Regions from separate parts of the Nonomuraea sp. NPDC049695 genome, predicted to be linked through region 3. Evidence: riboswitches for the same ligand, from Rfam matches in the RefSeq annotation. Region 3 holds a riboswitch; each other region holds the start of a gene.
What was found. Region 3 has a riboswitch for cyclic di-AMP ahead of AB0J64_RS50575 (NlpC/P60 family protein). Riboswitches for the same ligand answer to the same signal wherever they lie in the genome.
Positions count from the first base shown of each region.

Region 1 (3,226 bases), on a different contig from region 3:
TCCGGAGCGGCGTGGCTCACCGAGTTGCCGGCGATCGTGGCGGAGTTGCTGGAGCGCTGGGGATGCGTGCCGGACGGTGCGGTCATGCACGGGGGCGTCGGGGTCGTCGTCCCGGTGCGACGGCGGGGCGGCGCGGGAGCCGCCGTGCTGAAGGTGTCGTTTCCGCATCCCGGCAACGTCCATGAGCCGGACGCCTTCGCGGCATGGGAGGGGCGTGGAGCCGTGCTGCTGCACGAGCGCGACGATGAGCGTTTCGCCATGCTGCTCGAGCGGGTCCGGACGTCGACGCTGGCGGAGGTCGAGGACGGCGATGAGGTGGTGGCGGTCGCAGGGCGGATCAATCTCCGGCTGGCCGTCCCCGCGCCACCCGGCCTGCCCCGGCTGAGCGAGCGGGCGGAGGCCTGGGAGCAGCGGCTGCGCCAGGATGCCGAGGAGCTGGCGCATGCGCTGCCGCCGTACGTGGTGGACGCCGCCGTGGCGACCGTCCGCGAGCTGGGCCGCGTCCAGCCCGACACCCTCGTCCACGGCGACCTCCACCCCAGGAACATCCTGCGCGCCGACCGTGAGCCATGGCTGGCCGTCGACCCCAAGGGGCACGTCGGAGACCCCGCCTACGACGGCGGCGCCCTGCTCAAGTCGCGCGCGTTGACGCTCCTCGAGGCGGATGACCCGCACAAGGCTCTCCACCGCATGCTGGACGTCTTCGCCGAGGCGGCGGAGGTCGATCGGGAACGCGTCCGGCGCTGGGCCCAGTTCCATGCCGTCCAGGCTGCGTTCTGGGGCCGCCACCACGGATTCCGCATCGCGCGCAGCGGGCCACGATTGGACTGGCTCACCGAGTTCGCGGACCGCCTGGCGGAGTCGCTCACGGAACGCCCTGCCGGTCCCCAGGTCTAGAAAAGACAAAGAGCGGGTAGTCAATCATCTATATTGCGGGGGTTTCGCGCGAATATTCGCCGGTGCTACTTGCACCTTTATATGCCATTCGAATACTTTCGTGCTACTCAGGCGTATCTGCGGCAGAACCAGACGCCGCATGGCGCCTTCCGTATTGCCCAGACCGCGCTTCACCTGCGCGAACGACTTCGCGTAGAGGTGGCGCGGCCGCCGAATCCGCGACTTCGCGGAACCGGGGACCCGCAGTTTCTCTGGGGTGAATCGGCGCGCCTCCGTACGGGGCGCCCATAGGGCACTTCCACGCCCGAACCCGTCAGCTAACCCGGTAGGCGGCATGGAAGCAAGGAGCAATCCGCCCTATGGGGAAGAACATCTTCACGGGTGCCCTGCAGACCGGAAACCTTTCCCGCCTCGCCCTGTGCATGAGCGTCGCCGTGGGCGCGGGCCTCGCCGGTACGCCGACCTTCGCGGTCCATCACCAGCCCGACACGCGAACGTCGCAATGGGGCACCGTCCAGAAGGCTCCCGGCCAGGTGGCCGCGGAGCAAGTGATCAGAATCGCCGAGTCCCAGATCGGCGTGACCGAGAACGCCGCAGGCGGCGGAACCCCGTTCCAGAGCTGGTACATGTCCTCGCCCCGGGCGGCGGAGACCGTGGCCCGCGACGGCGGCACGCCGCAGTCCTACGCCAACGCCCCGTGGTGCGCCATGTTCGTCGCCTGGGTCGGTGATAAGGCCGGCGCCCGGCCGACCATCGGGTGGGACTCCTACACCGTCACCTGGGCCAAGTGGTTCGAGGCCAACAGGCGCTGGGGCGCCGTCCCCAGGCCCGGTGCCGTCGTCTTCTTCGCCTGGCAGACGAAGAGCATCAGCGGCATCGAGCACATGGGCCTGGTCAAGCAGGACAACGGGAACGGCACGATCACCACGATCGAGGGCAACACGGACGACGGCCGGGTGGAGGAGCGGATCCGGCCCACGTCCCAGGTCGTGGGCTACGGCTATCCCCAGTACAAACCCTGACGAGCCCGTCTCCGGGGTCCGGCGGCGTCGACGTCGGATGCGGAGCCGGCCGGGCGCTGCCCATGCTGTCGGGGTTCGCCGAGGCGGTGCGGGGGTGACCCTGCCGCCCTGGCCTGCTACGGGCGGACCGCGCCGAGCAGGCGGGTACGCCAGTAGTCGTCGAGGTCGACCACCTTGATGACGTCTCCGGTCTGGGGCGCGTGGACCATCTTGCCGTTGCCGGCGTACATGCCCATATGTCCCAGGCCCTTGCTGAAGAGCAGGTCTCCGGGCTGCAGCCGGTCGAGCGGGACGCGGCGGGCGGCTCCCCAGCCCCACTGCGTCCAGGTGGTGCGGGGCAGCTCGACTCCTGCCCGGCGCCAGGCGGCCTGGGTCAGGCCGGAGCAGTCGTACGAGCCCGGCCCGGTGCCGCCGTACCGGTACGGCTTACCCACCTGGGCGAAGGCGAACTGCAGTGCTAAGCGGGCGTTGCCGGAGGCCGGGCCGGTGTACTCGATGCCGGGGCTGTTGGGGTCGCCGGTCTTGAAGGCGCCCAGCCGGCGCAGGAGCTTGGTCTGCTCCTTGACCAGCTTGTCGACCTTCGCCTTCTCGTCACTCACCTGGTCGCGCGCGGTGTCGGCCTCCGCCAGGAGGCGCTTGGCGTCGTTGCGGCGATCGCGCAGCTCCTTGGTGGCCGCGTCGTAGGCCCGGATCTTCGCCGCCCTGGCCTCGGCGATCTGCTGGAGCGAGGCCATGCTGCCCAGCAGCGCTTCCGGGTCGCCCTGGCCGATGAGCCGGCCCCAGGCCGGGTACGGGCCCACCTGGTAGTCGTTGACCGCCGCCGTGACGAGGTCCCGCCGAAGGGCATCGGCCCGGGCGTCCTTGCGGCCGAGCTCCGCGTCGAGATCGCCGTACTTCTTCTTGGCGCTCTTGTACGTCTCCGTGGCCTGGTTGTACTTCTCGACCAGCTGGTCGGCCTGCTCATTGAGCTTCACCAGCTTGGCCCTGGCCTTGGCGGGCGACGGCTCGGCGAAGGCGGCGCCGGGGGTGGCGACCGATGCGGCCAGTGTCAAGGCTGCGACTGGTGCTGTCCGCCAGAGCCACGTCGGCACGGCCACTACGATGCCTCCTCGTAAATCTTCGAACCTGAGGCGACATATTACAGAAGGTTGACGGGCTCATTGGCCTGTTCGTGGCAGCTGCTCTGGAGCAGAGGCGCGGCCGGCGGGCCGAGTGCTACTACGACCTTTCGTAGAAAGCTGGCGGACGGACAACCCGGCCGGCCCGTGCAGGGGCGATCGCCACCGTCACGACCTGCGCCCGTTCGG
Region 1 covers NZ_JBFANV010000148.1:11,450-14,675, forward strand. The annotation lists gene AB0J64_RS54405 (aminoglycoside phosphotransferase family protein) at 1-897, shown strand, start outside; cyclic di-AMP (ydaO/yuaA leader) riboswitch at 1,096-1,244, shown strand; gene AB0J64_RS54410 (CHAP domain-containing protein) at 1,257-1,919, shown strand; gene AB0J64_RS54415 (NlpC/P60 family protein) at 2,036-2,971, opposite strand; gene AB0J64_RS54420 (BlaI/MecI/CopY family transcriptional regulator) at 3,206-3,226, opposite strand, start outside.
Region 1: linked by a shared signal. The riboswitch ahead of AB0J64_RS54410 (CHAP domain-containing protein) and the one ahead of AB0J64_RS50575 (NlpC/P60 family protein) in region 3 are both predicted to bind cyclic di-AMP.

Region 2 (3,226 bases), on a different contig from region 3:
CAGCAGCGCCGGGCCGAGCGCACGCAGCCGCCGGACAGCACGCTCCCCGCTCACCGAGGAGCTGCCGATCTGGGTCACCGACCACCCGAGCGAGACGGCCGCGGCGAAGAACCCCGCCACGAGCGGCGGCAGCCCGCCGAGCCGCTGGCCGAACAGCGGCAGGAACGACTCGACGGCGACGCCGGAGGTCAACAGCGCCAGCGTCAGGTAGACCCACTTCAACGACGAACCTCTCTGGTACGTCGTACGCGGGAAGACCCGGAACTCGCTCCGCCGCTCATGGACGACGAACCCGGCCATCAGCAGCAACGCCCCCGAGATGCCGGCCGCCTTCGCGGGCGTGCCCGGCAGGACACCCGCCGCGCTCACGGCCCCGGCGGCCGCCATGACGAGCAGCAGTGACGCGGCCGGGATCGGCGGCCGCACGTCGCCACGTTCGCCGCCCGGCAGTGCGCGGGGCACGATCGCAGCGCATACCGCTGCGATCACCGCCATCACCCCGAACGCCAGGCGCCACGAGCCCACCTGGGCGAACAGGCCACCGAGCGCCGGACCGGCGAAGTTGCCGACGCCGTACATCGCTGACATCAGCGCCGCGCCGCGCGTCCAGAGCCGGGTCGGCAGCGCCGAGCGGATGACGGCGAACCCCAGCCCGGACAGCAGGCCGGCGCCGAGCCCTTGTACGCCTCGGGAGACGAGCAGCACGGCCATTGCCGGGCTCAGCGCGCAGGCGAGTGACCCCGCCGTGAACGTGGCGAAGCCCAGGAGATAGGCGCCGACGTTTCCCCATCGAGACAGGAACCTGCCGACGAGCATCGTCGCGATCACCATGGCGACGAGGTAGATCGTCATGTTCCAGGCGTAGAAGCTCGCGCCGCCGAGATCGGCCACCGCGGTCGGCAGCAGACTCGCCGCGAGGTAGATGTTGATCGCACCGACGAGCACCCCGCCGGCCAGCACGATCGCCGCACCGAAATGCTCTGGCCCCAGCAACTCCCGCCAGGACGGCGGGGCGGGGTTCATGTGGTCACCGGCATTCATGATGTCAAGGCTGTCGGTGAACCGGCTCCGGAGACTTTCCGTTGCCCAGCGGCAACGGCGCTGGGCCGATAGGTGGGAAAGCCTCAAACCCCGATGGAACCCTGCCTGTGGCGGGCCGAGTGAGCGGGCATGGCTCACCTCCCGGACGCGACGAGCGCGCGCCCCCGAAGGGACGCGCGCTCGAGCGGTGGACGGAAGGGTCAGCCGGCGTACTGCGGGTAGCCGTAGCCGACGACCTGGGAGGTCGGGCGGACGCGCTCCTCGACCTTGCCGTTGCCGGTGTTGCCCTCGACGGTCGAGATGGTGCCGTCGCCGTTGTCCTTCTCGACGAACCCGACGTGGTTGATGGCGTCGAGGTCCTTGCTGCCGTTCCAGGCGAAGAACACGACGGCGCCGGGCTTGGCGGTGGTGCCGAAGCGCTGGTTGGCCTGGAACCACTTGGCGTAGGCGACGGTGTAGGCGTCCCAGCCGACCTGCGGGCGGGCGCCGGTCCGCTCGCCGACCCAGGAGACGAACATCGCGCACCACGGCGCGTTGATGTATTCGGCTCGGGTGCCGCCGTCACGGGCGATGGTCTCGGCGGCCCGCTGCGAGGCGGCGTACCACTTCTGGTACGGCGTGCCGCCGCCGTAGGCGTTCTCCGTGATGCCGACCTGGGACTTGGCGAGCGCCAGGACCTGGGCGGCGGTAACGCTGATCTTGGTCTCCCGCTTGGCGCGGTCGTCGTCGTGCGTACTGGCGGCGGCCGCGGTGACCGGCAGCTTCTCCGCGGCGGCGGCGGTGCCCATGTGGGCGCCGAGCCCGGAGGCGAGGACGGTCGCACCGAGCACGGCTCGGGCGATGTTGGTCTTCGTGGCACCGGTAATGCGGAATTTGGCCATCGAGGGGGTTGCTCCTTGCTTCCATGCCGCTTACCGGGTTAGCTGACGGGTTCGGGCGTGGAAGCTGCCCTACGGCACCGAAGTGCCGATTCACCCCAAGGACGTGGGTCCCCGGTTCCGCACGCAGGCGGATTCAGCGGTCACAGGACGGTCCTGTGATGTGTTGTGCGATGGTCGGACATCGCCGGACAAACCGGACGAATGTCACAAGAATGCCTTAAACGTAATGCATAAGGCAAGAGGTTACAAATCCGTAACCCTCCCGCTAGGCGAGTTGCCCGCGGGCAGCGGCCAGGAGCCCCATCATGGCAAGGGACTCGTCAAGCGGCATGACCGAGCTTTCGGTCCTGCCTTCGGCCGTCGCGGCGCGGACTTCGCGGAGCTCCCCGGCGTAGCCGTTGTCCGCCGGATCGAGCACATGCTCCTCCGGCTCCATGGCGGGCCCAGAAAGTAAAATCCGCTGCGGTGCCCAGAACGGCGCCTGGATGTCCGCGCGCATCTGAGTGCCAACAACACTGGCCTGGTTCGGGTAATTCCCGATCAAGGAAGTTTCCACCAGGGCCCGCCTGCCGCCGGGGTAGAGCAGCACCCCGGCCGCCTCCGCGTCCACCCCGTTGGGCGCGAGAGAGCCGGTGATCCGCAGGTCGGAGGGCATGCCGAGGAGCAGCTGAGCCAGGCCGAACGGGTAGATCCCCAGGTCGAGCAGGGCCCCGCCGCCCAGCTCCGGCGCCCAGAGCCGGTGCGCCGGATCGTAGGGCTTGGCGAAGCCGAAGGAGGCGTGCACGGAGCGGATGTCGCCGAAGCGCTCGTCGGCCGCGATCTTCTGGATGAGCGGGTTGAACCGCATCCACATCGCTTCCATCAGGAACACGCCTGCCTCGCGCGCCAGCCGTACCATCTTCTCCGCGTCGTCCACGGTGGCGGCCAGCGGCTTCTCGCACAGCACGGCCTTGCCAGCGGCGATGGCGGCCTCGGCCACCTGCAGGTGCTGGGCGTGCGGCGTCGCGACGTAGACGGCGTCCACGGCCGGATCGGCGCACAGCTGCTCATAGGAGCCGTACGCCGACTCCGCGCCCAGCGTGGCGGCCAGCGCCTGCGCCCGCCCTAAGTCCCTGGACCCGACGGCGGCCACCCGCATCCCCGGCTCGGCCACGATGGCCGCTCCCACGGTCCGCGCGATACCGCCTGTCGCCGCAATGCCCCACGCAAAATCCCGCACGCGGGAGATCGTAGACCAATCACATCATGTCGAACGTGTCGGGATCGGGGCCGAACCGCTGGCCCCTGTTCAGCGCGCCGATGGC
Region 2 covers NZ_JBFANV010000099.1:4,887-8,112, reverse strand. The annotation lists gene AB0J64_RS47765 (MFS transporter) at 1-1,041, opposite strand, end outside; gene AB0J64_RS47760 (CHAP domain-containing protein) at 1,242-1,922, opposite strand; cyclic di-AMP (ydaO/yuaA leader) riboswitch at 1,935-2,071, opposite strand; gene AB0J64_RS47755 (Gfo/Idh/MocA family oxidoreductase) at 2,188-3,141, opposite strand; gene AB0J64_RS47750 (aldo/keto reductase) at 3,161-3,226, opposite strand, start outside.
Region 2: linked by a shared signal. The riboswitch ahead of AB0J64_RS47760 (CHAP domain-containing protein) and the one ahead of AB0J64_RS50575 (NlpC/P60 family protein) in region 3 are both predicted to bind cyclic di-AMP.

Region 3 (3,226 bases):
GGCGGTGACGAGACAAGCACGGCGGCGGCCGATCGGTGACCCGCGGGCCCATCGGAGCATGCGTCTCCGAATGATCCGCTGCGCCGATCCGGGCGGCCATTCCGATGGCCTGACCTGGATCTCCCTATAAGAAGGGAATCGCCGTACAAAGCGAGCGATTGGTAGTTGGGCGGGCGGATGGAAGATCGCTTATCGGGCGCTCAGCCGGCAATACCCGGCTTATGGATCACACCGAAACTCCGCCCCGAACGGATCAAAATCGGGAACGTCCGAAGCCCCATTGATGGCGCCTGGGAGAACCCGAAGAGATCACACCTCGGCTATCGGGAGTCGTGACATATCGCGAGTGCGTCATATATAACTGATCATGTCAATACCGCCCGTCAAGTGCGGCGATTGTCATGCTTGACGACCTTTCCGCGATGCGTTTACGGTCTGCGAGGAGCGGCTTTGGCCCATCTGTGAGGTCCAAGTTCTGCTGTTGGGGGGAGGGCTCCCGATGGATGTGCTCACTGAAGACGTTGAGCTAAGCCATGCTGATTTGGCGCTGCTGGCGGAGCTGGCCAAGGGAGTCACGGTCGATCGGGTAGGGCGACGTCTGGATATCAGCGGACGCACGGTACGCCGGAGATTACGGTGCATCTGCGACCGCATCGGCGTGGCCACGGCAATCGAGGCCGTGGCCTGGGCCGCGCGCCGCCAGCTGATCTAGCGTCGGAGGTGGGGCTCAGTCGGCGATGCGCACCGCGCCGGCGAAGGGCCGCCTGGCGATCGACGCGATCCGTACGACATCACCCGTCTGCGGGGCGTGCACCATCATGCCTCCGCCGATGTAGATGCCCACGTGGTGCAGGTCGCCGTAGAAGAACACCAGGTCGCCTGGGCGCAGATCCGAGCGCGAGATGTGCTTGCCGGCGGTCCACTGGTCGCCCGTGTAGTGCGGCAGCGAGATGCCCACCCGCTGGTACGCCGCCATGACGAGGCCGGAGCAGTCGTACGAGCTCGGGCCCTCGGCGCCCCAGACGTACGGCTTGAGCTGCTGCGTGAGCGCCCACCGCGCGGCCTCCGCCGCCTTGCCGGCGCCCGCGATGGGCAGGTTGACGCGCACGGCGCGCGTGCCGGGCTGCCCCGCCTCGCCGAGTGCCCGCTTGAACAGGCTGCTCTCGACCTTGGTCACCAGCTTGGTGATCTTGTCGCGCTTCGTGTCGAGGTCGTCGACGATCTTCTGGACCTCGGCGATGCGCTCCTTGGCGCCCGCCTGGGCGCGGGAGGCCGTCTCCATGGCCTTGGAGAGCTGGTTGATCTCCTCGCCCTGCTCCTGCTCCAGCGCGTACGAGGTCGCGGCGCGGTTGAGGAACTCCTCGGGATCCGTGGAGGTCGCGAACTGCATGGTCTTGGTGAAGCCGCCCGTGATGTAGGCGTTCTGGGCGAGCAGGACGGCCTTCGCGCGCTTGGCGGCCAGGTCCGACTCGCTGGTCGTCAGCGTCTTCTGCGCGGCCTCGGAGGCCTTCTTGGCCGTCTTGAGCTTCTCCCGCTGGCCGTTGTACTGCTCGGTCAGCGTCTCGATCTGGGTGTGCAGCTTCTCGGCTTGGGAGGCGAGCTCCTTCAGCGAGGGCTTGGGGTCCGCGGACGCCGAACCGACAGGGATGGCGAACAGCAGTGCGGCGACTGTGAGACTCACCACACCGACGTGGCGCGGCCGCCGTGGCCGTTCCGGAGGGCGGGCGTGCTTGCCCGCCGGCTTCCCCCCACCGTTGCGCGTGCGCTTCACCTACCAGCTCCTCTCATAGAGCGCCTACCGGGTTAGCTGACGGGTTCGGGCCGGAGCAGCCCTACCGAGAGACTCGGACTCACCCCTGTGATGGCGTCGCAGGTCGCCACCGGTGGATCCCCGGCTCCCCTTGCGGGAATTGAGCGTGTCTCCCGCGCGACATACGGGGGACATTGTCGCTGGACATTAATGCACTCCGGGTTCCCGCTCAACCAGAACTGCCAAGTCTGTAGAGGTTTCACAACCGAAGGGTCACAAGGGGATCTCGTGATCACCTAGGCAGAAGAGACCTTATGCCCCCTATGTCCGTGCTTCTGCACAAACCCCGAGCGGGCCGAGCTCCGTGCTCGTCCGGCCACGAGATGTAACAGGATGGGCCGAGACATGGGAGTTAGGTCCGAGCCGTAATGAGATCTGTACTCTGGAGAACCATGGAGCAGGTGGCCGAGCTGACAGCGCCCGAGACCGCGGTGGTGGTCCGGCGCGCCCGCACGCCCGACGTGCGGACCGTCAGGCGCCTCGTGGACACCTACGCGGGCGCGGGGCCGCGGCTCCTGGAGAAGGCCACCGTGACGCTGTACGAGGACGTACAGGAGTTCTGGGTGGCCGAGCGGGGCGGGCAGGTCGTCGGCTGCGGCGCGCTCCACGTGCTCTGGGAGGACCTCGCAGAGGTCCGCACGGTGGCCGTGGATCCCGAGTGCCGGGGGATGGGCGTCGGCCACCGGATCGTCTCCGCATTGATCCAGCAGGCCAAAGATCTTGGTCTGCGACGTGTATTTTGTCTCACTTTTGAGGTCGACTTCTTCGCGAGGCTCGGATTCCGCCCGATCCAGGGCACACCGGTCTCACCCGAGGTCTACGCCGAACTGCTGGCCTCGTACGACGAGGGTGTGGCGGAGTTCCTCGACCTGGAACACGTCAAGCCCAACACCCTGGGCAACACCCGCATGCTGCTCCATCTGACATCGGGTGACGTGGATCTTGACCAGATGGAAAGGTGATTGTTGATACCTATGTCGATACGTTGGGCAGCACAGGCATGTGTCCTGACACGTGCCACATGCGCACTCGAAGCGAGGTGACACGGTGAGCACCGGACAGCCGCCGTATCCGCAGGACGAATCCGGCGACAACCCCGCCGGCAATCCCGAATACGGACAACAGAACGCGGGTCGCCGCCCAGGCGAGCCCGACCCCGACGTGACTGTGGTCGGCTACCGGGCGGACGATGCCTACGGTCAGCAGCCCCAGCACCCCCAGCAGGGTTACGGCCAGCAAGGCTATGGCCAGCAGCCCCAGTACGGTCAGCAGCAGTACGGCCAGCAACAGCAGTACGGCCAGCAACAGCAGTACGGCCAGCAACAGCAGTACGGCCAGCAACAGCAGTACGGCCAGCAGCCTCAGTACGGTCAGCAGCAGCCCCAGCCCGGCTACGGCCAGCAGCCTCCCTCGGGC
Region 3 covers NZ_JBFANV010000116.1:24,636-27,861, forward strand. The annotation lists gene AB0J64_RS50570 (LuxR C-terminal-related transcriptional regulator) at 500-712, shown strand; gene AB0J64_RS50575 (NlpC/P60 family protein) at 728-1,681, opposite strand; cyclic di-AMP (ydaO/yuaA leader) riboswitch at 1,777-1,927, opposite strand; gene AB0J64_RS50580 (amino-acid N-acetyltransferase) at 2,203-2,772, shown strand; partial or broken gene AB0J64_RS50585 (hypothetical protein) at 2,783-3,226, opposite strand, start outside.